Verrucosispora sp. NA02020: one gene and its partner. The protein of the gene in region 2 interacts with the protein of the main gene of each other region in a pairwise test. Links are inferred from orthologs where the notes say so. Each region holds a gene or a part of one and is shown on either strand. Other genes may lie near its edges.

Region 1 (15,308 bases), 130 kb from region 2 along the record:
GCGAGTCGAGGGCGGTCTTGCCGGCGGCGTAGAGCGCGGAGCCCGGCCAGGCCCGCTGCCCGACCGCCGTGGTGACGTTGACGATCACGCCCTGGGCGTCGGTCAGCGCCGGGACGGCGGCGTGGGCGAGCCGGACCGGGGCGAGCAGGTTGGTCTCCAGTTGCCGGCGGGCCGCCGTCTCGTCGAGGTCGGCCAGGTCCCCGCCGCCGGCGATACCGGCGTTGTTGACCAGGACGTCCAGCCGACCGTGGCGGTCGAGAGCGGCGCGGACCACCCGGTCGGGCGCGTCGGCCGCGGTGACGTCGACGGCCAGCGGCGTGATCAGGGGATGGTCGGTCGCGGTCTCGGTCAGCGGCGCGGTGCGGCGACCCACCGCGATGACATGGGCCCGGGCGGAGCTGAACGCCCGGGCGGTGGCCCGGCCGATTCCGGTGCCGGCGCCGGTGACGACGACGACTCGGCGTGGCGTGTGGTCGATCATGGCGCCGATCGTCCGACCCTGCCGTCAGCGGCAGGGTCAAGCCATGCCTCCGCCGGATCAGGTCGCCCGAGGGCGGCGGGCCGGGGTGAGCGTGTCGGGACTCGCCGACGTCAGCGTGCCGGGCCGCGCCGGTTCTTCGGTGGGCTGCCGTGCCGTTCCAGTGCCTTGCGGAACGGGCCGCCGGGCGGGGGCAGCGGCGCCTTGACCGGGTCGTGGCCCCAGTTCATCAGCGAGTACCGCCACCGTGTGTCGCGGACGTCGCCGCTGGGTCGCTGCGCCATGTGGCGACGGACGTAGCCGACGACCTTGCGCATGTGCTTGTAGTCGGCGGCGCTGAGCTGGTCCCGCTTGCGACGGAGCAGGTCGACGATCTTGCGGCCGGACTCGTGGCCGACCGACTCGCCGCCCTCGGTGCCCTTCTTCTGCCAACCGACGTGCTTGGACTCCGGCGTCTCCAGCCACTGCTGGAGCTCACCGGGCTTCATGTTCACCGCGTCGGTGAACTCACGGTAGGTCTGCTGGTCGTCGGTCCCGCTCACGGCGCAACACCTCCGGGTGGTGGGCGACGTCCTGGCCCGAGTCGGTCTCGGTCACGGCGCGGGTTACCCGGGGGTGCGGCACGGAAACGACGGGGGTGGCCGTCCACTCCCGTGGACCGGGTCCCGCGTTCCGCGATCTCAGTCGTGTCTCTCGGTGACGAAGACGGCGGTGCCGGGGAAGAGCCGGCCGCGCAGCGGGCTCCACTGCCCCCAGAGCCCCTCGTGTCCCTCCGGCCACTCCGGCTCCACCAGGTCCACCAGGCGGAACCCGGCACCGACCAGTTCACGGATCCGGTCGCCGAGGGTGCGGTGCTGCTCGACGTAGGTGGCCACGCCGGTGTCGTCCTGCTCCACGTACGGCTGCCGGTCGAAGTAGGAGTGCACGGCGGTCAGTCCGCCCTCGCCGGGGTCGTCGAGGAAGATCCAGCGCATCGGGTGGGTGACCGAGAAGACCCAGCGTCCGCCGGGGCGCAGGATCCGGTGCACCTCGCGCATCAGGGCGGCCGAGTCGTCGACGAACGGCACCGCGCCGAACGCCGTGCAGGCGACGTCGAAGCTGCCGTCGGCGAACGGCAGCGCCAGCGCGTCGGCCTGGGCCAGTGGTACGCGTACCCCGCTGCGGTCGGCGGCGCGCGCGGCGTGGCGCAGCATGCCGGCGGACAGGTCCACCGCGACCGGGTGGGCGCCCTGGGTGGCCAGCCAGCGGGCGCAGGACGCCGCGCCGCAGCCGACCTCCAGCACCCGGCGTCCGGCCACCTCGCCGAGCAGCCGGGCGTCGGCCTCGCGCAGCCCCTCCGGGCACCAGACGAAGTCCACGTCACCCAGGAAGGCCCCGTGCTCGGCCTGGTAGGCGTCGGCGTCGGTGTCCCACCAGTGGCGGTTGGCGCGGCGGATCTCGGCGTCGCCGACCCGGCGCCGGGTCACCCGGTTGTCGTCGTTCACCCGCTCACGCTAGGCGTCGGGAGGGGGTGGGGCGGCGGTGGGCCGGGGTGTCGTGGTGTCGGCTGGCCGAAATCTCCGCTTTCGCGGGTGGTGAGGTGATGAGGAGACGGGAGGGCTTGCACGCTGTGGTAATGCAGCGGGTAGGGTAGACGATGCGCTCGCGGATCGCGTGCCTCGGCAGGGAGCAGGTGCGCGGTCGACGGAGTCACATCACGATCTCGTTCAGCGATTTCCGGGTGGTGGGTCCGCCGGCGGATCCGTTGGCGCGCACAGGTCACCGCGACACCAGCCTGCTGTGACACACCATCCGACCGGAGCAACCGCCCACATGACGAGCAGCATCGAGGCCCCCTCGAGCGCCACCAAGGTCACCGTCGACGATCTCGGCTCTGAGGAAGCTTTCCTCGCCGCGATCGACGAGACCATCAAGTACTTCAACGACGGCGACATTGTCGAAGGCACCGTCGTCAAGGTCGATCGGGACGAGGTCCTGCTCGACATCGGCTACAAGACCGAGGGTGTCATCCCCTCTCGTGAGTTGTCGATCAAGCACGACGTGGACCCGGCAGAGGTCGTCTCGGTCGGTGACCACATCGAGGCCCTGGTCCTCCAGAAGGAGGACAAGGAGGGTCGGCTGATCCTCTCCAAGAAGCGGGCGCAGTACGAGCGGGCCTGGGGCACGATCGAGAAGATCAAGGACGAGGACGGTGTCGTCCGCGGTTCGGTCATCGAGGTGGTCAAGGGTGGCCTCATCCTCGACATCGGGCTGCGCGGCTTCCTGCCCGCCTCCCTGGTCGAGATGCGGCGTGTGCGCGACCTGCAGCCGTACGTCGGCCGTGAGCTCGAAGCCAAGATCATCGAGCTGGACAAGAACCGCAACAACGTGGTGCTGTCCCGCCGTGCCTGGCTGGAGCAGACGCAGTCCGAGGTGCGCACCGAGTTCCTCAACAAGCTCCAGAAGGGGCAGGTCCGCAAGGGCGTCGTCTCCTCGATCGTCAACTTCGGCGCGTTCGTCGACCTCGGCGGCGTGGACGGTCTGGTGCACGTCTCCGAGCTGTCCTGGAAGCACATCGACCACCCCTCCGAGGTGGTCGAGGTGGGCCAGGAGGTCGAGGTCGAGGTCCTGGACGTCGACCTGGACCGTGAGCGGGTCTCGCTGTCGCTGAAGGCGACCCAGGAGGACCCGTGGCGGCAGTTCGCCCGCACCCACGCGATCCAGCAGATCGTGCCGGGTAAGGTCACCAAGCTCGTGCCGTTCGGTGCGTTCGTCCGCGTCGACGACGGCATCGAGGGTCTGGTGCACATCTCCGAGCTGGCCGAGCGCCACGTGGAGATCCCCGAGCAGGTCGTGCAGGTCGGCTCCGAGGTCATGGTCAAGGTCATCGACATCGACCTGGAGCGTCGCCGGATCTCGCTGTCGCTCAAGCAGGCCAACGAGGGCTTCGTCGAGGGCGAGGAGCACTTCGACCCCACCCTCTACGGCATGGCTGCCACGTACGACAACGAGGGCAACTACATCTACCCGGAGGGCTTCGACCCGGAGACGGGCGAGTGGCTCGAGGGGTACGACAAGCAGCGCGAGACCTGGGAGAACCAGTACGCCGAGGCGCGGCAGCGCTGGGAGGCGCACCAGAAGCAGGTGCAGACCTCTCGGGCCGCCGAGGCCGAGGCCGCTGCCAACCCGCAGCCCGCCCCGACCGGCACCACCACCTCGACCAGCGCGGCACCCAGCCGTCAGGCCGAGGAGCCCGCGGGCACCCTGGCCACCGACGAGGCGCTCGCCGCTCTGCGGGAGAAGCTCGCCGGCGGTAAGTGACCCGCTGCTGACGACGACGGGCCCCGCCCCGACCTGGATGATCCGGGTCGAGGCGGGGCCCTCGCCGTCGACCGGCCCGCCCGCCCGTGCCGGCCGCGCGGGCTTGGCGCGGCGGCCCTGGTCAGGTTGACTGGTGCCGTGTTGAAGATCGGACTCACCGGCGGGATCGGCTCGGGCAAGAGCGCGGTGGCACGCCGGCTGGTCGAGCGCGGGGCGGTACTCGTCGACGCCGACCGGATCGCGCGTGAGGTCGTCGCCCCCGGCACCGACGGGCTGGCCGAGGTCGTCGCGGCCTTCTCCGAGCGGGTGCTCGACGCCGACGGCGCGCTGGACCGGGCCGCACTCGGCGAGGTGGTCTTCGCCGACGAGACGGCCCGCCGCCGGTTGGAGGCCGTCGTGCACGGTCGGGTGCGGGCCCGGACGGCGGAACTGGTCGCTGCGGCACCACCGGACGCCGTCGTGGTCAACGACGTGCCGCTGCTGGTGGAGGTGGGGCTGGCCGCCACGTACCACCTGGTGGTCGTGGTGCGCACGGAGGTGGAGACCCGGCTGCGACGGTTGGCCCGCGACCGGGGGATGAGCCGGGGTGAGGCGGAGCGGCGCATCGCCGCGCAGGCCGACGACGCCCGCCGCGCGGCGGCGGCGGACGTGCTGCTCACCAACGACGGCACCCTCGACGAGTTGCACGCGACGGTCGACGCGCTCTGGCAGGACCGGCTGGTGCCCTACGAGGTCAACCTGCGGCAGCGACGGCCGGTCCGGCTGGACCGGGTGCGCCTGGCCGAGCCCGACCCGACCTGGCCACAGCAGTACGCCCGGCTGGCCGCCCGGATCCGGCACGCGGTCGCCCCCGCCGACCTGCGGGTGGACCACATCGGGTCGACGGCGGTCCCCGGTCTGGCCGCCAAGGACGTCATCGACGTGCAGCTCAGCGTGTCGTCGCTGGCCGAGGCGGACGGACCGATGGCCGACCGGCTCGCCGACGCCGGGTTTCCCCGACTGCCCGGTGAGTGGTGGGACACCGCGCGCACCGGCGGCGGCCGGTGGGAGAAGCGGTTGCACGGCAGCGCCGATCCGGGCCGCCCGGTGCACCTGCACATCCGCCAGGACGGCTCACCGGGCTGGCGGTACGCCCTGCTGATGCGCGACCACCTGCGGGCCGATCCGGACCGGCGGGCCGCGTACCTGGGACTCAAGCGGGAGTTGGCCGCCTCCGCGCCGGAGAGCGGCACGTACGCCACGGCGAAGGACCCGTGGTTCGACGAGGAGCACCTGCGGGCCGAGGAGTGGGCCGCTCAGACCGGGTGGCGTCCCTGACCGGTCGCTCTCAGGTCGGCGGGGTCAGCCGGGGTGTCCGCCCGGTGGTCAGGTCGAGCTGTGCCCAGGCCCCGGCCGGGGTCCGGGTCTCCAGTCGGCGCAGCAGCCCGGTGCGGTCGACCCAGTAGCGGGTCGGTCCCCGGGCGGTCTCGACCTCGACGACGTCCACCGGGACGCCGCGGTGACTGTCGCCACGGATCCGCCGGGTGCTGCCCTGCGGGCCGGTGCCCCGGGCGGCCCGCAGCGCGGCGGACACCAGCGGGTCCAGAGCCGAGGTGCGGTGCGGGCCGGTCCGCCAGCCGGTGGTCGGAGGTGGCAGCGGTGGCCGTGCCGCCGGGTCCGCGCCGGGTCGGGTCTCGATCCGGGCCACCGTGCGCCGGCCGTGCCGAACCAGGACGCGGCGGTCCGTCGCGTCGAGTGCGGTGACGCCCAGGTACGCGGTGCCCGCCGTCCAGCTCAACCAGCCGGAGCCCCGCAGGTCGAGGTCGGTGCCGACCGGGCCGACCAGGGTGACGGTGGCACCACCGGCGGCGCGCAGCCGGGCGGGCAGCCGCTGCCAGCGGTGCCGTTCGGCGGTGGTGAGGGCACGGGGCAGGCCGGGGCGGCCACCCAGCGCGTCGACCGGGCGCAGCGTGGGCCGGTCGGCGCGGTGCAGCTGGAGATTCACCTGACCGACGCCGGGCAGGGTGGTCTCGACCCGGTGCAGCCGTCCGGTCGTGTCCAGCCAGTACCGGGCGACGCCGGTGTGGGGTGCGGCGCTGGGTGATCCGGTCGGGGTGGCGCCGCCGGTGGCGACGGGGCGCGGCAGGGACGTCTCCAGCACGTCGACCGTCTCGCCGGTGACCTGCTCGTGTCGCAGCCAGCGGCCGGAGAGTCCGTCGGCGGGTTCCGGCCGGTCGAGGGCCAGGTCGAAGACCAGGCCCAGCAGCGGGTCGAGGCTCCGGTCGGCGCAGAGCCGCCAGTCGTCGCCCGGGGGCATCAACGGCGGCATGGCGGGGGTCGACATGGCCTCCGGGTCGGGGCGGACCACGGCCACGGTGGGGGTGGCCTGGACCAGTCCGCGCAGCGGGCCGGCGCCGGGACCGCTGACGTCGAGGTAGACCAGCCGGCGGGCCCAGTCGACCCAGCCGAGCAGATCGGTGCGGCCGGCGGTGCCGCTCACCGTGAGGTGCAGTCCGGCACGGACGTCCCGGTAGTTGACGACCCGCATGGCGGCCAACCGGTCCCGCTCGGCGGCCGTGAGCTCACGGGCGGGCGGTGCGGCGGGCGCCCAGTTCACCAGGGTCGCGACCAGGGTGACGGCGGAGGCGGCGGCGGTCAGGGCGAGCGCGGCCAGAACGACGCGGCGACGCCGGGCGGCGACCTGTCGGGAGTGCCCGGCCGCCGGGGTCGTCCCGGCGAGGTCGTCGTCCTCGGCCGGGTTGCCGGCCGTCGGGTCGAGCATGCCGTGCGCCACGGCCGCCCGTCGGACGCCGGGGCGCGGTCGGGGTGCTGCGGCGGCCGGGTCGGTCCCGGACAGACCGAGGATCTCCGGTGGGGTGAGGCCGGCGCGGTGCCGGCGGGCACCGGCGCGGCGGCGGTTGCCCCGTCCGGCGGGGGCGTCCGTCGAGCGGTCGGGCGGGACGCGGATGCCATCGCTGCGTTCGGGCGGGGGGTGGGCGTCGGCCGGGTCGCCGGGTCGCTCGGGGCCGGTGTCGTCGGAGGCCGGTCGTGAGGTGTCCGTCACGGGAGGATGAACGGGCCGGACCGGGTCGGGGTGACGAGGTGGCGGTGCCGGCCGGGTCCTGGTGTGTAGGTGGCGCTCGCGGCGGCCGGTCTGCGCGTTCGGCGCGACCACGTCGGGCGCGCACGCCGGGCATGCCGGGTGCTGCGGCCTTCGGTGCCGGGGGCGGCGTGGCCTGTGGGGCCCGCCACCGGCCCGGTCGGCCGCCGCGAGCGGCCTACGGAAAAAGCGTAGCCGGGTGAGAAGAACCACACAATGCGAATATCGAAGCCGATCAGGTGCCGCCCGTAGTCGCGGCGGAGTGTCGGTCCCCGGGCGTACGGTTGACGTCATGGCGCTCGACATTCCCCGGCTCGACGGCCGTTTCCAGGTCGTCAGTGATTTCCAGCCGGCCGGTGACCAGCCGGCGGCGATCGACGACCTGGAGCGACGCGTCCGCCGAGGCGACCGGCACACGGTGCTGCTCGGCGCGACCGGCACCGGCAAGAGCGCCACGACCGCCTGGCTGGTCGAGCGGCTGCAACGGCCCACGCTGGTGCTGGCGCCCAACAAGACGCTCTGCGCCCAGCTGGCCAAGGAGTTCAGCGAGCTGCTGCCGGACAACGCGGTGGAGTACTTCGTCTCGTATTACGACTACTACCAGCCCGAGGCGTACATCCCGCAGACCGACACGTACATCGAGAAGGACTCCTCGATCAACGAGGAGGTCGAGCGGCTGCGGCACTCGGCCACCATGTCGCTGCTCACCCGGCGCGACGTGGTGGTGGTGGCGACCGTCTCGGCGATCTACGGCCTGGGCACCCCGGAGGAATACCTGGACCGTGCGGTGCGGGTCGCCGTCGGCCAGGAGCTCGACCGGGACCAGTTGCTGCGCCGACTGGTCGACATCCAGTACACCCGCAACGACATGGCCTTCCAGCGGGGCACGTTCCGGGTCCGGGGCGACACGTTGGAGATCATTCCGGCGTACGAGGAACTCGCCGTCCGCATCGAGCTCTTCGGCGACGAGGTGGAGAAGCTCTACTACCTCAACCCGCTCACCGGGGACGTGGTGCGCGAGGTCGACCATCTGCTGATCTTCCCGGCGACGCACTACGCGGCCGGGCCGGAGCGGATGGAGCGGGCGGTCCGCGACATCGAGGCCGAGTTGGGCGAGCGCCTGGCCGAGTTGGATCGGCAGGGCAAGCTGCTGGAGGCGCAGCGGCTGCGGATGCGCACCACGTACGACATCGAGATGATGCGGCAGGTCGGCTTCTGCTCCGGCATCGAGAACTACTCGATGCACATCGACGGGCGGTTGCCCGGCAGCCCGCCGCACTGCCTGCTCGACTACTTCCCCGACGACTTCCTCACCGTCGTCGACGAGTCGCACGTGACGATCCCGCAGATCGGCGGGATGTTCGAGGGTGACGCCTCGCGCAAGCGGATGCTGATCGACCACGGGTTCCGGCTGCCCAGCGCCGCCGACAACCGCCCGCTGCGCTTCGACGAGTTCCTGGAGCGGGTCGGCCAGATGGTCTTCCTGTCGGCCACCCCGGGGCCGTGGGAGTTGGAGCACGCCCAGGGCGAGTACGTCGAGCAGGTGATCCGCCCGACCGGCCTGGTGGACCCGGAGGTCGTGGTCAAGCCCACCAAGGGCCAGATCGACGACCTGATGCACGAGATCAAGCTGCGCACCGAGCGTGACGAGCGGGTCCTGGTCACCACGTTGACCAAGAAGATGGCCGAGGACCTGTCGGACTACCTGCTGGAGAACGGCATCCGGGTGCGGTATCTGCACTCCGAGGTGGACACGTTGCGCCGGGTCGAGTTGCTGCGTGAGTTGCGTCGGGGTGACTACGACGTGCTGGTCGGCATCAACCTGCTGCGCGAGGGGCTGGACCTGCCCGAGGTGTCGTTGGTGGCGATCCTGGACGCGGACAAGGAGGGCTTCCTGCGCAGTGGTCGGTCGTTGATCCAGACCATCGGTCGCGCGGCCCGTAACGTCTCCGGCCAGGTGCACATGTACGCCGACAAGATCACTCCGTCGATGGCGGCCGCGATCGAGGAGACCGATCGGCGCCGGGCCAAGCAGATCGCGCACAACGAGGCGCACGGGATCAGTCCCGAGCCGCTGCGCAAGAAGATCCACGACATTCTCGACGACATCTACCGCGAGGCGGAGGACACCGAGGCGACCCGGGTCGGTGGTGCGGTGCGCCAGTTGTCGCGGGGCAAGGCGCCGGTCAAGGAGACCCGTAGCCGGGCTCGGGGAGGTGCGGCCACCCCGGCCCGCGAGGGCATGGCGCGGGCCGAGTTGGCGCAGCTCATCCAGGAGCTCAACGACCAGATGCTGGCCGCCGCGCGCGAGTTGCAGTTCGAGTTGGCCGCCCGGATCCGCGACGAGGTCGCCGACCTCAAGAAGGAGTTGCGGGGAATGGACGCCGCCGGGGTGTCGTGATGGCCCGGGGCGGGTGTGGTGGCGCGTGGCGATATCGGTTCGTTGCATAGCGCGAGCAAGGTATTGCCGTGCGTGACTGTCCTGCGTACTCTCCGACGGTGGGGAGGCCGGGATGCCGTTGTCAGCAAGTCCTGTCATCCGCAGGGTTCGGCTCGGCGCGGAGTTGCGCCAGCTGCGCCGCGGGGAGTCACTCACCTTGGAGCAGGTCTGTGGCCAGCTCGGGTGGGCGTCCACGTCCAAGTTGTCCCGCATCGAGCTGGGTCAGAGTCGGCCGGACCTGGCCGACGTGCTGGATCTGCTCGACGTCTACCAGGTGCCGCCACCGCAGCGCGAGGCGTTGATCGTCATCGCCCGGGACGCGGCGGCCGGTCGCGGCTGGTCCCGGGCGCTGGGTGAGATGGGGGAGCGGCAACGCGCGTACGCGGAGCTGGAGGCGGGCGCGGCGGGCATCGTCGAGTACCAACCGGCCGTGCTGCCCGGGTTGGTGCAGACCCCGGCGTACGCCCGGCTGCGGCTGGCGGCTGCGGCGCTGATCGGTCCCGAGCTGGACCTGGAGGCCGAGGTGCGGGCTCGCGGGCTGCGGCAGCAGGTGCTGCGCCGGGCCGATCCGCCGCACTACACGGCGCTACTGGACGAGCGGGTCTGCGCCCTCGGCGGCATGCCGGTGGACGTCTGGCGGGAGCAGCTGTGGCACCTGGTGGCGCTGACCGAGCTGCCGCACGTCACCATCCGGCTGGTGCCCGGCGACGTCCCGTCCCACGACGGTGTGCATCCGTTGGCGGGCTTCTCGTGGTACGTCTTTCCCGATCCGGCGGATCCGCGCACGGTGATGGTGGAGACGCTCACCACCGACCTGCGGCTGGTCGCCGAGGCCGACATCGCCCGCTACGAACGGATGGTCGAGTGGCTGTCGGCGGTGGCGCTGCCGGCCACCGAGACCGCGGCGGTGCTGGCCCGGCAGGCCGAGCGACCGGAGATCCCCCGGCCCGCCGACCCCGTCGAGGACGCCGTGCGGGCTCCCGTCGAGGAGGTCCCGGCCGCAGAGCGCGACGCGGAGCGGCTCGCCGGCTGACGTTCGCCGGTCCGGGTCGGACGCGGACGCCGGACGCGATTAGTCGGGTGGGGACGCGCGGCCGGCGGGCCCGGCGCGCCCCCGAGCCCGTCGGGACCGCCGACCGCGCGTCGCGGGCACGATAGACGAGGGGTACGACACTTTTCGGTCCCGCGCCGGGCCGGGACGGCGTCCTCAGGCGGGTACGTCGACGAAATGCTCGACGAGCGGCGGACCGGCGAAGTGCGGACCGATCAGCCCGCGCCACCGCGCGAAGCGGTCGGTCTGCCGGAAGTTGACCTCGTGCGCCTCGACCGAGTCCCACTCGACCAGCAGCACGAACCGCGTGGGGGACTCGACACCCCGGGTCATCCGGACCGAGCGGCAGCCGGGCGTGTCGGCGAGGACCGGGTGCGCCGTGCGGTACGCGGCGGCGAACTCGTCCTCCTGCCCGGGAATCACGTCGATCAGCGCGACTTCAAGCACCATGTCAGCAGCCTCGCACGGCGGGCGGGTCGGGGTGGGCGCAGGGGTCTGTTCCACCGGCGGTCGGCGCTCTAGGGTGAGCGCGCGACAGACCCGGGAGGACCTGTGATCGACTGGCTCACCAGCACGGCGTTCAGCGTCGCCGGGGCGGGCATCAGCTGGGCGGAGCTGCTGGGCTTCGGCACCGGTGTGGTGAACGTCTGGCTGATCGCCCGGCAGCACATCGCCAACTGGGCGATCGGCATCGCCAACGTGCTGCTGCTCGGACTGTTGTTCTGGACGACGGGTCTGTACGCCGACGCGAGCCTGCAACTGGTCTACGTGGCTCTCGGCTGCTACGGGTGGTGGCACTGGTTGTACGGCGGCGAGCGGCGCAGCCGGCTCACGGTGACCCGGACCGGGCGGCGGGAGTGGTGGGCGCTCGGTGTGGCGGGGGTGCTGCTCACCGGCGGGATCTGGCTGCTGCTGGACCGGGCCACCGACTCGACCGTGCCGCTGCCCGACGCGCTCACCACGGCGCTGTCGCTGCTGGCCACGTACGGGCAGACCCGCAAGCTGGTGGAGAGTTGGTGGCTGTGGATCGCCGCCGACCTGATCTACATCCCGCTCTACGGGTACAAGGGACTCTGGCTGACCGCCGTGCTGTACGTGATCTTCCTCGGTCTCTGCGTGGTGGGTCTGCGGGCGTGGCGGTCGGACCTGCGGCGACGTGCGGTCGCCGCACCGGTGCCGCCCGGCCCGGCGCCGGTGGTCGCGTGAGCGGCGGGACCGACCCGGCGGCCACCCCGCCCGGGGACGCCCCCCGGTTCCGGCACGGCATGGTGGTCGGGAAGTTCTATCCGCCGCATGCCGGCCACCACGCGCTGATCGAGGCGGCGGCGGCGCGCTGCGCGACGGTGACCGTGGTGGTCGCGCCGTCCCGGTGGGAGTCGATCCCGCTCGCCGAGCGGGTCGCCTGGTTGCGGGAGGCGCACGCGGGCAGCGGCCGGGTCCGGGTGGTGGGGCGGTATGACGACCATCCGGTCGACTACGCGGACCCGGCGGTGTGGGACGCGCACTGCGCGGTGTTCCGGGAGGCGGTCGGGCCCGAGCCGGTGGACGCCGTGTTCTCCTCCGAGGAGTACGGCGCGGAGTTGGCCCGTCGCTTCGACGCGGTGGCGGTCTGCGTGGACCCGGACCGGCGGGCGGTGCCGGTCTCCGGTACGGCGGTCCGCGCCGACCCGGTGACACACTGGCGGTGGCTGAGCCCGCCGGTGCGGGCCTGGTTCGTCCGCCGGGTCGTGGTGGTGGGCGCCGAGTCCAGCGGCACCACCACGATGGCGGCGGCGCTGGCCGCCCACTACGACACGGCGTGGGTCCCCGAGTACGGCCGCGAGCTGACCGCCCGCAAGCTGGCGCTCCTGCGTCGGCGGGAGCCCTCGGCGACGGTCTTCGACGTGGCCTGGGACCGGGACGACTTCGTCGAGGTGGTCCGTGGGCAGCAGGCGGCCGAGGACGCGGCGGCCCGGGTCAGCGGCCCGCTGCTGTTCTGCGACACGGACGCCCGGGCGACCGCCGTCTGGGAGGAGCGGTATCTGGGCTCGACCTCCTCGGTGGTCCGGGCGGCGGCCCGACGTCCGGCGCTGTATCTGCTGACCGACCACGAGGGCGTGCCCTTCGACGACGACGGGCTGCGTGACGGCGAGCACCTGCGGGCCTGGATGACCGGGCGGTTCCGCACCGAGCTGGTCGGGTGCGGGGTGCCGACGGTGACGCTGTCCGGGTCGCACGCCGAGCGGCTGGCCACGGCGGTGGCGGCGTGCGACGCACTGCTGGCCGCCGGCTGGTCCCTGGCCGATCCGCTGCTCCCCGCCACCCACGACACCTAGCCTCCTAGGATGCCATAGCGGGAGGGCGGTGGGTCACACCAGAACGTCGGTCTCCTGCTCATAGGAAACTTTCCGCCGATCGACAATCCTCAGTCCGCATCTTTACTCCGGGCGGCACGCCGCGCCTGCCTGCCCGGGACGACGGGACCGCCCGTGTGGTGGTGATCGTCGGATCGGGCACCCTGGTAGGCGCGGTGCGACACGGCGAAGGAGAGGGTGGGAACGTGGGCCTGGAACGGGACTGGCGGCTCGTGGGTGCGCCCAACGCGCGGGATCTGGGTGGTCTGGTCGGTGCGCGGGGACGGCGGGTCCGGCCGGGGCGGCTGATCCGTACTCCCGCGTTGGGCCGGCTGACCGACGAGGACCTGACGGTGCTGGCCGGGCTCGGTCCGGTGTGCGTGGTGGATCTGCGGGACGACTCGGAGATGTCGGTGGCCCCGCCGGACCGGCTGGTCGGCGCGCCGACCGTGGTGCACCTGCCGGTGCACGACCCGGCCCATCCGGTCTTCACCTACGTCTCGGCGGTGCTGCTCGGGCACGACCTGGACGGGTACGCGGACCTGGCGCGGCAGGGGACACCGGCGGCGATGGCGGACATCTACCGCTGGTTCGTGACCGGGGAGTCGGCCCGGGCGGGTTTCGGCGCGGCGGTGCGGTTGGCGGCCGAGGCACCGAACCTGCCGTTGATGTACCACTGCTCGGCGGGCAAGGACCGCACCGGTTGGCTGACCGTGGTGCTGCTGCACGCCCTGGGCGTGGACGAGGCCGCGATCCGGGCCGACTACCTGGCCAACAACGAGTTGACCGAGAGCCTGCGCGAGGTGCTGATCGAGGCGATGCGGCGGCGGCATCCCGGGCTTGACGACGCGGCGGTGCGTCCGGTGCTGGAGGTCCGTCCGGAGTATCTGGACGCCGGGTACGCGCAGGTGCGGCGGGTGCACGGGTCGTTCGACGCGTACCTGCGGGACGGGCTGGGGGTCACCGGTGAGACGGTGGCGGCGTTGCGGGCCAACCTGCTGGAGTGAGGTGGTGGCGGTCGCGCCACAGCCGGGCGGAGATGTCGGCGACCAGGCGTCGGGCGTGTGCGTCGGCCGGGCCGCTGGGCTGTTGCGCGGTCAGCGGGGTGGTGGTGCAGACGACCAGCAGGTACGGCGGGGCGTCGGTGGGGAAGACCACTGCCGCGCCGTGGCGGACTCCGCGTACCCAGCCGTTCTTGTGGGCCAGCCGGGTGCCGGCGGGTAGGCCCTCGGCGATGTCCTGGCGGACCTGTTGGGCGCAGAGCACGTCGCGCATGGCGGCGCAGGCGGCGGGTGAGGCGACCGGCCCGGGGCGGGTGGCGCCGACGGCGACGGCGCGCAGCAGGGCGGCCAGGTCGGCGGCGGTGACCAGGTTGGTGATGCCGGCGTCGCGGGCGGCGAGGTCCTCGATGCCCCGGGCGGTGACGCTGTGCCGGGCGCCGGCCGCGGCCCAGACCTCGGCCACGGCGGGTCGGCCGACGTGGTCGAGGAGCAGGTTGGTGGCGAGGTTGCTGGACCGCACGATCATCCGTTCGGCGAGCCAGCGCAGCGGCACCTGCCGTCCGAGCCGGTCCCAGACCTCCTGGTCGTTGTCGTACTCGCGGACGCAGGAGTACGGAGGTGCGTCCGGGAGGGCGGAGGTGAACCGGTTGCGGACCGGCACCGGGGTGTCCAGGTCGAGCCGTCCGGTCTCGGCGGTGCGGTGCAGCGCGGCGAGCACCGCGAGTTTCATGGTGCTCGCCGCGTAGTGGGTGACCTCGGCGTGTCGGGTCCAGGTGGGCGGGGCGTCGAGCCGCCCCGCGTACACCGAGATCGTGCCGGGTTCCCGGTCCAGCCGCGCGTCGTCGGCGGACATGAAAGGGGTCAGCCGGCGTGCTTGCGGCGGGCGGCGGTGCGCGCCCGCTGGGTCTGGTCGAGCACGACCTTGCGGATGCGTACGGCGGCGGGGGTGACCTCGACGCACTCGTCCTCGCGGCAGAACTCGAGGGCCTGCTCCAGCGACAGCTTGCGCGGCGGGATCAGCTTCTCGGTCTCGTCGGCGGTGGAGGAGCGCATGTTGGTGAGCTTCTTCTCCTTGGTGATGTTGACGTCCATGTCGTCGGAGCGGGAGTTCTCCCCGACGATCATGCCCTCGTACACCTCGGTGGTGGGCTCGACGAAGAGTTGGCCGCGTTCCTGGAGGTTGGTCATCGCGAAGGCGGTGACGGCGCCGGCCCGGTCGGCGACCAGCGAGCCGTTGTTGCGGGTCCGCAGCTCGCCGAACCACGGCTCGTACGACTCGAAGACGTGGTGCAGGATGCCGGTGCCACGGGTCTCGGTGAGGAACTCGGTGCGGAAGCCGATCAGGCCGCGCGCCGGGACCAGCCACTCCATCCGGATCCAGCCGGTGCCGTGGTTGACCAGCTGCTCCATCCGGCCCTTGCGGGTGGCCAGCAGCTGGGTGATCGCGCCGAGGTAGTCGTCGGGCGAGTCGATGGTGAGCCGCTCCACCGGCTCGCAGGTGCGGCCGTCGATCTCGCGGGTGACCACCTGCGGCTTGCCGACGGTCAGCTCGAAGGACTCGCGGCGCATCTGCTCGACCAGGATCGCCAGCGCCAGCTCGCCTCGGCCCTGCACCTCCCAGGCGTC
Region 2 (8,656 bases):
TCGTCGAGCGCTTTGCCCCGCGTGGTGAGGTCGCCGGCCCGCTTGAGCTTGTGCCGGGCCAACGCGTCCTTCGCGTTGCGCTCGACCGTCTCCATCAGGGTGCGCTTGTCGCCGCGCTGCGGCACCCGCAGGGTCACGCGGCTGCCCCGATGGTGCGAGAGCCAGTCGGCGAGGGCCTCGGCGTCGGCGGGCAGCTCCGGCACCAGCAGCTCACGGGGGACGTCGGTCTCGCCCTGCTCACCGCCGTAGACCTGAGTGCAGAAGTGGTGCACCAGGTCTCCGGTGCTGAGGTCCTCGGTCTTCTCCACCACCCAGCCGCGCTGGCCGCGTACCCGGCCGCCGCGTACGTGGAAGACCTGCACGGCGGCTTCCAGCGGGTCGTCGGCGAACGCGACCACGTCGGCGTCGGTGCCGTCGCCGAGCACCACGGTCTGCTTCTCCATCGCCCGGCGCAAGGCGGCGACGTCGTCGCGCAGCCGGGCCGCCCGCTCGAACTCCAGCGCCTCGCTGGCCTCGGTCATCTCGCGTTCCAGCTTGCGGACCATGGAGTCGGTGCGACCGGCCATGAAGTCGCAGAAGTCGTCGACGATCTCGCGGTGCCGTTCGGCGGTGACGCTGCCGACGCAGGGCGCCGAACACTTGCCGATGTACCCGAGCAGGCAGGGACGGCCCACCTGCCCGGCCCGTTTGAACACCCCGGCGGAGCAGGTCCGCGCCGGGAAGACCCGCAGCAGCAGGTCGAGGGTCTCGCGGATCGCCCAGGCGTGCGAGTACGGCCCGAAGTAGCGCACCCCCTTGCGCTTGCTGCCCCGCATCACCTGTAGCCGTGGGTACTCCTCGTCGAGGGTGACCGCCAGGTACGGGTACGACTTGTCGTCGCGGTAGCGGACGTTGAACCTCGGGTCGTACTGCTTGATCCAGAGGTATTCGAGCTGGAGCGCCTCGACCTCGGTGCCGACGGTGACCCAGTCGACCGACTCGGCGGTGGTGACCATCTGCTGGGTGCGCTGGTGCAGCCCCCACAGGTCGCCGAAGTAGGAGTTGAGCCGGCTGCGTAGGCTCCGCGCCTTGCCGACGTAGATCACCCGGCCGGTGCCGTCGTAGAAGCGGTAGACCCCCGGCGCCTCGGGGATGGTGCCCGGCGCGGGACGGTAGGTCGACGGATCAGCCACACTCCGAGACTAGTCGCCACCCCCGACAGCCCTGATCATCCCCACTCGCCCCTTTCTCCGCCCGTCCGGGGTCGGCGTACCGGGGAGTCGTGATTGATGCCTTCCAATCTCGGGCGCCGACCCCTACCATCCAGTAACCGAATGTTCTTCACGTAATGATCCCGCCCGATGGTCCCCCGTCCACAGAGGATCGCCATGCCTGCTCACCCCGCCACCCGCCGGCTGCTCGCCGGTGCGACCGCCGCCCTCGCGGTCGCCACCGCGCTCGTCGGCGTGTCCTCCCCCGCCACCGCCACCCCCGTCCCCGACGCCGGCACCCTCGCCGTGAACGTCGCCAGCGCCTTCGCCGGCAACGACTACTGCCTCGGCGAGTGCTCCGAGATCCTGCCGCCCGGCCAGAACGGCAACGCCACCCTCGTCGAGGTCCTGGGCAACCAGGCGTTCGGCACGCTTCCCCGGCACTCCGCCGACCAGCTCGACACGTACGCCAACCTGGTCTACGGCTACGCCGGGCTGCGCGAGGACCAGGTCAGCACGTTCTTCCGGGACGCCTCCTTCGGCGTCGCCCCCGGCCAGGTCGAACGCGACTACTCCCCGCGTTCCGACGTGCGGATCGTGCGCGACCGGACCAACGGTGTCCCGCACATCACCGGCACCACCCGGGGCGGCACCATGTACGGCGCCGGGTACGCCGGAGCCGAGGACCGACTCTTCACGATGGACCTGCTGCGGCACGTCGGTCGGGGCACGCTGACCCCGTTCGCCGGGGGCGCACCGGGCAACCGGGCGCTGGAGCAGAGCGTGTGGCGCACCTCCCCGTACACGGAGGCGGACCTGCAGGCCCAGGTGAACGCCTTGCGCGGCAAGGGTGGGACACGCGGCGAGCAGCTCTACGCCGACGTGCAGGAGTACGTCGCCGGGGTCAACGCCTACATCCAGACCTGCATGGCCAACCGCAACTGCCCCGGCGAGTACGTGCTGACCGGTCACCTCGACGCGATCACGAACGCCGGTGGACCGAAGCCGTTCGTGATGACCGACCTGATCGCCATCGCCGGGGTCGTCGGCGGCCTCTTCGGCGGCGGTGGCGGCACCGAAATGCAGTCGGCGCTGGTCCGCATCGCGGCCCGGGCCAAGTTCGGTCCGACCGACGGCGACCGGGTGTGGAACGCCTTCCGGGGGCAGAACGACCCGGAGACCGTGCTGACCCTGCACGACGGGCAGAGCTTCCCGTACGGTGACGCCGCGCCGAACGCGCCCAGCGTGGTGCTGCCGGACGCCGGGTCGGCCCGGGTCGAGCCGATCGTCACCGACCAGACCGGCTCCGCCACCACCGCCACGACCTCGAACCGCAGCTCGGAACTGGCCGCCGCGCTCTCCGGGCTGACCATCGACCCGGCGCACCGGGGCATGTCCAACGCGGCCGTGGTCTCCGCCGCCCACTCGGCCACCGGACATCCGATCGCCGTCTTCGGGCCGCAGACCGGCTACTTCTCCCCGCAACTGCTGATGGTGCAGGAGTTGCAGGGCCCGGGCATCAGCGCCCGGGGCGCCGCCTTCGCCGGACTCAACCTCTATGTCCTGCTCGGCCGGGGCCAGGACTACGCGTGGAGCGCCACCTCCTCGATCCACGACATCACCGACACGTACGCGATGCCGCTCTGCGTGCCCGGCGGCGGAACGCCGACGCCGGCCAGCAACCACTACCTCTTCCGGGGCCAGTGCCTGGCGATGGAGGAGCTGTCCCGGGTCAACCGGTGGACCCCGACCGTCGCCGACAGCACCGCGGCCGGGTCGTACAAGCTGGTCGCCTGGCGTACCAAGCTGGGCCTGGTGGGCTGGCGCGGCACGGTGGGCGGGGTGCCGCACGCGTTCACCCAACTGCGCTCCACCTACGGTCGTGAGGCCGACTCGGCCATCGGCTTCCAGATGTTCAACGACCCGACCCAGATGGGTTCCGCCGAGGCGTTCCTCACCTCCGCCAACAACGTCGAGTACGCCTTCAACTGGTTCTACGTCAACTCCACCCAGTCGGCGTACTTCAACTCCGGGCTCAACCCGGTGCGGGCCGCCGGCAGCAACCCGAATCTGCCGATGAAGGCCGAACGGGCCTACGAGTGGCAGGACTTCGACCCGGCGACCGGCACCGCGCGGTACGCGCCGCGCTCGGCCCACCCGCAGTCGATCAACCAGGACTACTACATCAGCTGGAACAACAAGCAGGCCAAGGACTTCGGTGCCGCCGACGGCAACTTCAGCTTCGGTGCCGTACACCGGGGTGACCTGCTGGACAAGCCGATGAAGGCGGCCATCTCGGCGGGCCGCAAGTTCGACCGGGCCTCGCTGACCGAACTGGTGCAGCGGGCCGGGCTGACCGACCTGCGCGGCGCAGAGGTGCTCGGCGAGCTGATCCGGGTGCTGGAGAGCCAGCCGGTCACCGACAGCGCCCTGGCCACCGAGATCACCCGGCTCAAGGCCTGGCGACAGGCGGGCGCGCTGCGGGTGGAGACCGCCAAGGGCTCCAAGGTGTACCAGCACGCCGAGGCGATCCGTACCTTCGACGCCTGGTGGCCGCTGCTGGTGCGGGGCATGTTCCGCGACCAGCTCGGCACGGACCTCTACCAGTCCGTGATCAACGCGATGCAGATCAACGAGTCCCCGTCCGGCCTGCAACAGGGCGACGTGTCGAACCTGCCGTCCTCGGCGAACAGCGCGCAGACCCACAAGGGCTCGGCGTTCCAGTACGGCTGGTGGGGCTACGTCGACAAGGACCTGCGGGCGGTGCTCGGTGACCCGGTCGCCGGCGACCCCGGACGGACCTTCTGCGGCGCCGGCAACCTGGGTACGTGCCGTCAGGTGCTGCTGGACACGCTGCGCACCGCGTCGACGACCCCGGCCGCCCAGACGTACCCGGGCGACGCCACCTGCGCCGCCGGTGACCAGTGGTGCGCGGACGCGATCGTCCAGTCGCCGCTGGGCGGTATCAAGCACGCCACCATCGCCTGGCAGAACCGCCCCACCTACCAGCAGGTGGTGTCGTTCCCGGCCCGACGTGGTGACGCGGTGACCAACCTGGCGACCGGCCGTCCGGTGACCGCCTCTAGCAGCCAGCTCGGCAACGGCGCCGCCCGCGCCGTCGACGGTGACCTGAACACCCGCTGGGCCAGCTCCTGGTCGGACAACCAGTGGCTGCGGGTGGACCTGGGCTCGGTGCGGCAGGTCGGCCGGGTGGCCCTGGCCTGGGAGTCCGCGTACGCCCGGTCGTATCGCATCGAGGTCTCCGACGACGGCGCGACCTGGCGGACGGTCTGGTCGACCACGGCCGGCGACGGCGGCACCGACGTGCTGACCTTCGCCCCGCAACAGGCCCGCTACGTGCGGGTGTACGGGCTCACCCGGGCCACCACGTACGGCTTCTCGCTGTGGGAGCTGTCCGCGTACGCGCAGTGACGCGGACGGGCGCGGCCGGAGGCGAGTTCGCCCCGGTCGCGCCCGTATCCGTGTGCCCCGCTGTCAGGCCAGCGAGATCTGGTCCCCGTCGACCTTGACCTCCTTGGCCGGCAGGCCGGTGGTCGCCGGCCCGGCCTTGACCGAGCCGTCCTCGATGGAGAACTTGCTGCCGTGACAGGTGCAGTTGATCGTCCCGCCGTCGACGTTCGACACCGGGCAGCCCTGGTGCGTGCAGATCGGGTCGAACCCCTTGAACTCCCCGGCGCTGGGCTGGGTGATCACCACGCCCTGCGCGGCGAAGACCGCACCGCCGCCGACCGGGATGTCGGCGGTCCTGGCCAGTGACTGCGCCCCCTCACGGTCCCCGCCGCCGGGGTCACCGGTGTTGGTGACCTGAGGTCCGCCGCTGGTCGGGGCCGCGCCGTCACCGGAGTCGTCACCGCCGCCGCACCCGGCCAGCACTACCGCCGCGCCGACCGCGCCCACGCCGGTCAGCAGGCTCCGTCGGGTACGCGTGTCCGGTCCGGCCAGCACCTGATCGTCACTCATGCCGCCTCGCTTCTCTCTTCGGCTACCACCGTGCATGATCCGTGGCTACGTCTCTCGACACGCACCACTCTGCCCGGTGGTTCACCCGATCGGCCACTCGGGCGTACCCCAACGGGTGGGCCCGACCGCCGCCACGGGCGACGGCCGGGCCTCGCGGATCAGCGGGCGGCGGCCGCCTTGCGACCGCGCGTCTTGGCCCCGGTGGCCTTCGCGGCGGTGGACTTGGCACCGTTGGCCTTGGCGGCCCGGGCGGTGGCCGCCGTCGCGCCCTTGGCCGTGCCGTCGAGCTTGAGCACGGTCCGTAGGAACTGCCCGGTGTGACTCTCGGTGACCTCGGCGACCTCCTCCGGGGTGCCGGTGGCGAGCACCGTGCCGCCCCGGTGACCGCCCTCCGGGCCCATGTCGATCAGCCAGTCGGCACTCTTGATCACGTCGAGGTTGTGCTCGATGGTGATCACCGTGTTGCCCTTGTCGACCAGCCCCTCCAGCACCAGCAGCAGCTTGCGGATGTCCTCGAAGTGCAGGCCGGTGGTGGGCTCGTCGAGCACGTACACCGTCCGCCCGGTGGACCGCTTCTGCAGCTCGGAGGCGAGCTTGACCCGCTGCGCCTCACCGCCGGAGAGGGTCGGCGCCGGCTGGCCCAGCCGGACGTAGCCCAGGCCCACGTCGACGAGCGTCTTGAGGTGCCGGTGGATGGCCGGGATGGCGGAGAAGAACTCCGCCGCCTCCTCGATCGGCATCTCCAGCACGTCGGAGACGGTCTTGCCCTTGTAGTGCACCTCCAGGGTCTCCCGGTTGTACCGGGCGCCCTTGCAGACCTCGCACGGCACGTACACGTCGGGCAGGAAGTTCATCTCGATCTTGATGGTGCCGTCACCGGAGCACGCCTCGCAGCGTCCGCCCTTGACGTTGAACGAGAACCGGCCCGGCCCGTACCCCCGGACCTTGGCCTCGGTGGTCTCGGCGAACAGCTTGCGCACGTGGTCCCAGACGCCGGTGTAGGTCGCCGGGTTCGAGCGCGGCGTCCGACCGATCGGTGACTGGTCGACCCCGACGACCTTGTCCACGTGCTCCAGCCCGCCGACGCGGGTGTGCCGGCCAGGCACCAGCCGGGCGCCGTTGATCTGGTTGGCCAGCACCGCGTAGAGGATGTCGTTGACCAGGGTCGACTTGCCCGACCCGCTGACGCCGGTGACGGCGATCAACTGGCCCAGCGGGAAGTTCACCGTGAGATTGCGCAGGTTGTGCTCGCGGGCACCGTGCACCACCAGTTCCCGACCCGGCGTCTGCGGGCGGCGCCCGGCCGGGAGCGGGATCTCCCGACGTCCGGAGAGGTACGCCCCGGTCATCGACTCCGGGTTCGTCAGCAGCTCCGGCACCGAGCCGCTGTGCACGATCTGCCCACCGTGCTCCCCCGCGCCGGGCCCGATGTCCACGATCCAGTCGGCGGTGCGGATGGTGTCCTCGTCGTGCTCGACCACGATCAGCGTGTTGCCCAGCCCGCGCAGCCGGACCAGGGTCTCGATCAGCCGGTGGTTGTCGCGCTGGTGCAGCCCGATCGACGGCTCGTCCAGCACGTAGAGCACGCCGACCAGGCCGGACCCGATCTGGGTGGCGAGCCGGATGCGCTGCGCCTCGCCACCGGAGAGGGTGCCGGCGGCCCGGTCCAGGGAGAGGTAGTCCAGACCGACGTCGAGCAGGAAGCGCAGCCGAGCGTTGATCTCCTTGAGCACCCGCTCGGCGATCAGCTTCTGCCGGTCGGTCAGCTCGATGCCGGCCAGCAGGTCGGCGCACTCGCCGACGGACAGGTTGCACACCTCGGCGATGCTGCGCCCGGCCAGCGTGACGGCGAGCACCTCGGGCTTGAGCCGGGCACCGCCGCAGGCCGCACAGGGCACGTCACGCATGTACCCCTCGTACTTGTCCCGGGACCACTCCGACTCGGTGTCGGAGTGCCGGCGCTCGATCCACTGCACCACGCCCTCGAAGCCGGTGTAGTACGAGCGCTCCCGGCCGTACTTGTTGCGGTAGCGCACGTGCACCTGGTCGTCGGAACCGTGCAGGATCGTCTTCTGCGCCCGCGACGGCAGCGCCCGCCACGGCGTGTCGACGGTGAAGTGCTCGGCCTCGCCCAGCGCCTCCAACAACCGCAGGAAGTACTCCAGGTTGTGCCCGGTCGCCCAGGGCTGGATCGCGCCCTCGCGCAGGCTGCGCTCCGGGTCCGGGACGACCAGCTCCGGGTCGACCTCCTTCTTGGTGCCCAGGCCGGTGCACTCGGGGCAGGCGCCGTACGGCGCGTTGAAGGAGAAGACCCGGGGCTCCAGGTCCTCGATCGCCAGCGGGTGGTCGTTGGGGCAGGCCAGGTGCTCGGAGTAGCGGCGTTCCCGGTCCGGGTCGTCCTCGGCCAGGTCGACGAAGTCCAGCAGCACCAGACCGCCGGAGAGCCCGAGCGCCGCCTCGACCGAGTCGGTCAGCCGCTGCTTGGCGCCGGCCTTGACGCTGAGCCGGTCGATCACCACCTCGATGGTGTGCTTCTCCTGCTTCTTGAGCTTCGGCGGGTCGGTGAGCTGGTGCACCACCCCGTCGACCCGGGCCCGGGCGTACCCCTTGGACTGGAGCTCGGCGAAGAGGTCGACGTACTCGCCCTTGCGGCCGCGCACCACCGGGGCGAGCACCATGAAACGGGTGCCCTCGGCCATCGCCAGGACCCGGTCGACGATCTGCTGCGGGCTCTGCTTGGAGATCCGCTCGCCGCAGACCGGGCAGTGCGGCACGCCGACCCGGGCGAAGAGCAGTCGCAGGTAGTCGTAGACCTCGGTGATGGTGCCGACGGTCGAGCGCGGGTTGCGCGAGGTCGACTTCTGGTCGATCGAGACCGCCGGGCTCAACCCCTCGATGAAGTCGACGTCCGGCTTGTCCATCTGGCCGAGGAACTGCCGCGCGTACGACGACAGCGACTCCACGTAGCGGCGCTGCCCCTCGGCGAAGATCGTGTCGAAGGCCAGGCTCGACTTGCCCGAGCCGGACAGCCCGGTGAACACGATCAGGGCGTCCCGGGGCAGGTCGAGACTGACGTCACGCAGGTTGTGCTCGCGTGCGCCACGAATGATCAAACGGTCGGCCACGGTCCGTGTACTCCCGGGTGAGGATGACGAAGGAAGATCTGTCCGCTTTCAGGGATGAACCCGACCTTTCGGGCAAACCCGGCTTTCTGGGCGAACCCGATTTCGGGGTACGCCCAAGCGGTTGTGCCGGCGCGGAAAAGCGCCCCGGCAACTGTAGACCCGCCCTACGACAATCTGCCCCGACGGCGGGGCCGGCGGGCGGCGCGCCGCCCGGTCTCGTGAGCGATCTCGCGGTGCAGCCGTCGCCAGTTCTCCCAGCGCCGGGCGGTCAGCTCACCTGTCCGCAGCGCATCCTGGACGGCGCACCCCGGCTCGGCCTCGTGCCCGCAGTCGCCGTAGCGGCACTCGACCGCCAGCGCG

Evidence for each region.
Region 1: the proteins of uvrA (region 2) and uvrB interact in binary tests that used the Escherichia coli proteins (3 or more experiments, as listed by UniProt). The link is inferred for Verrucosispora sp. NA02020 from one-to-one orthologs.

The regions. Positions count from the first base shown.
Region 1 is NZ_CP054923.1:5,354,416-5,369,723, reverse strand. The notes cover bases 6,787-9,703. They hold uvrB (excinuclease ABC subunit UvrB), read left to right. Parts: upstream 6,787-7,149; coding sequence 7,150-9,258; downstream 9,259-9,703. Other genes in these bases: HUT12_RS23810 (helix-turn-helix transcriptional regulator), read left to right, coding at 9,371-9,703; HUT12_RS33255 (hypothetical protein), read right to left, coding at 6,787-6,821. In the rest of the region: HUT12_RS23845 (SDR family NAD(P)-dependent oxidoreductase), read right to left, coding at 1-481; HUT12_RS23840 (DUF3140 domain-containing protein), read right to left, coding at 592-1,020; HUT12_RS23835 (class I SAM-dependent methyltransferase), read right to left, coding at 1,159-1,962; rpsA (30S ribosomal protein S1), read left to right, coding at 2,291-3,778; coaE (dephospho-CoA kinase), read left to right, coding at 3,917-5,095; more of HUT12_RS33255, read right to left, coding at 5,106-6,786; more of HUT12_RS23810, read left to right, coding at 9,704-10,330; HUT12_RS23805 (antibiotic biosynthesis monooxygenase), read right to left, coding at 10,505-10,798; nicotinamide riboside transporter PnuC, read left to right, coding at 10,901-11,554; HUT12_RS33250 (AAA family ATPase), read left to right, coding at 11,551-12,663; HUT12_RS23790 (tyrosine-protein phosphatase), read left to right, coding at 12,894-13,688; HUT12_RS23785 (serine hydrolase), read right to left, coding at 13,642-14,535; translational GTPase TypA, read right to left, coding at 14,544-15,308. UniProt on the Escherichia coli protein: The UvrABC repair system catalyzes the recognition and processing of DNA lesions. A damage recognition complex composed of 2 UvrA and 2 UvrB subunits scans DNA for abnormalities.
Region 2 is NZ_CP054923.1:5,223,840-5,232,495, forward strand. What follows is about bases 5,130-8,656. They hold uvrA (excinuclease ABC subunit UvrA), read right to left. Parts: upstream 8,297-8,656; coding sequence 5,330-8,296; downstream 5,130-5,329. Other genes in these bases: HUT12_RS22775 (Rieske (2Fe-2S) protein), read right to left, coding at 5,130-5,171; rsgA (ribosome small subunit-dependent GTPase A), read right to left, coding at 8,461-8,656. In the rest of the region: excinuclease ABC subunit UvrC, read right to left, coding at 1-1,172; HUT12_RS22770 (penicillin acylase family protein), read left to right, coding at 1,368-4,622; more of HUT12_RS22775, read right to left, coding at 4,686-5,129. UniProt on the Escherichia coli protein: The UvrABC repair system catalyzes the recognition and processing of DNA lesions. UvrA is an ATPase and a DNA-binding protein. A damage recognition complex composed of 2 UvrA and 2 UvrB subunits scans DNA for abnormalities.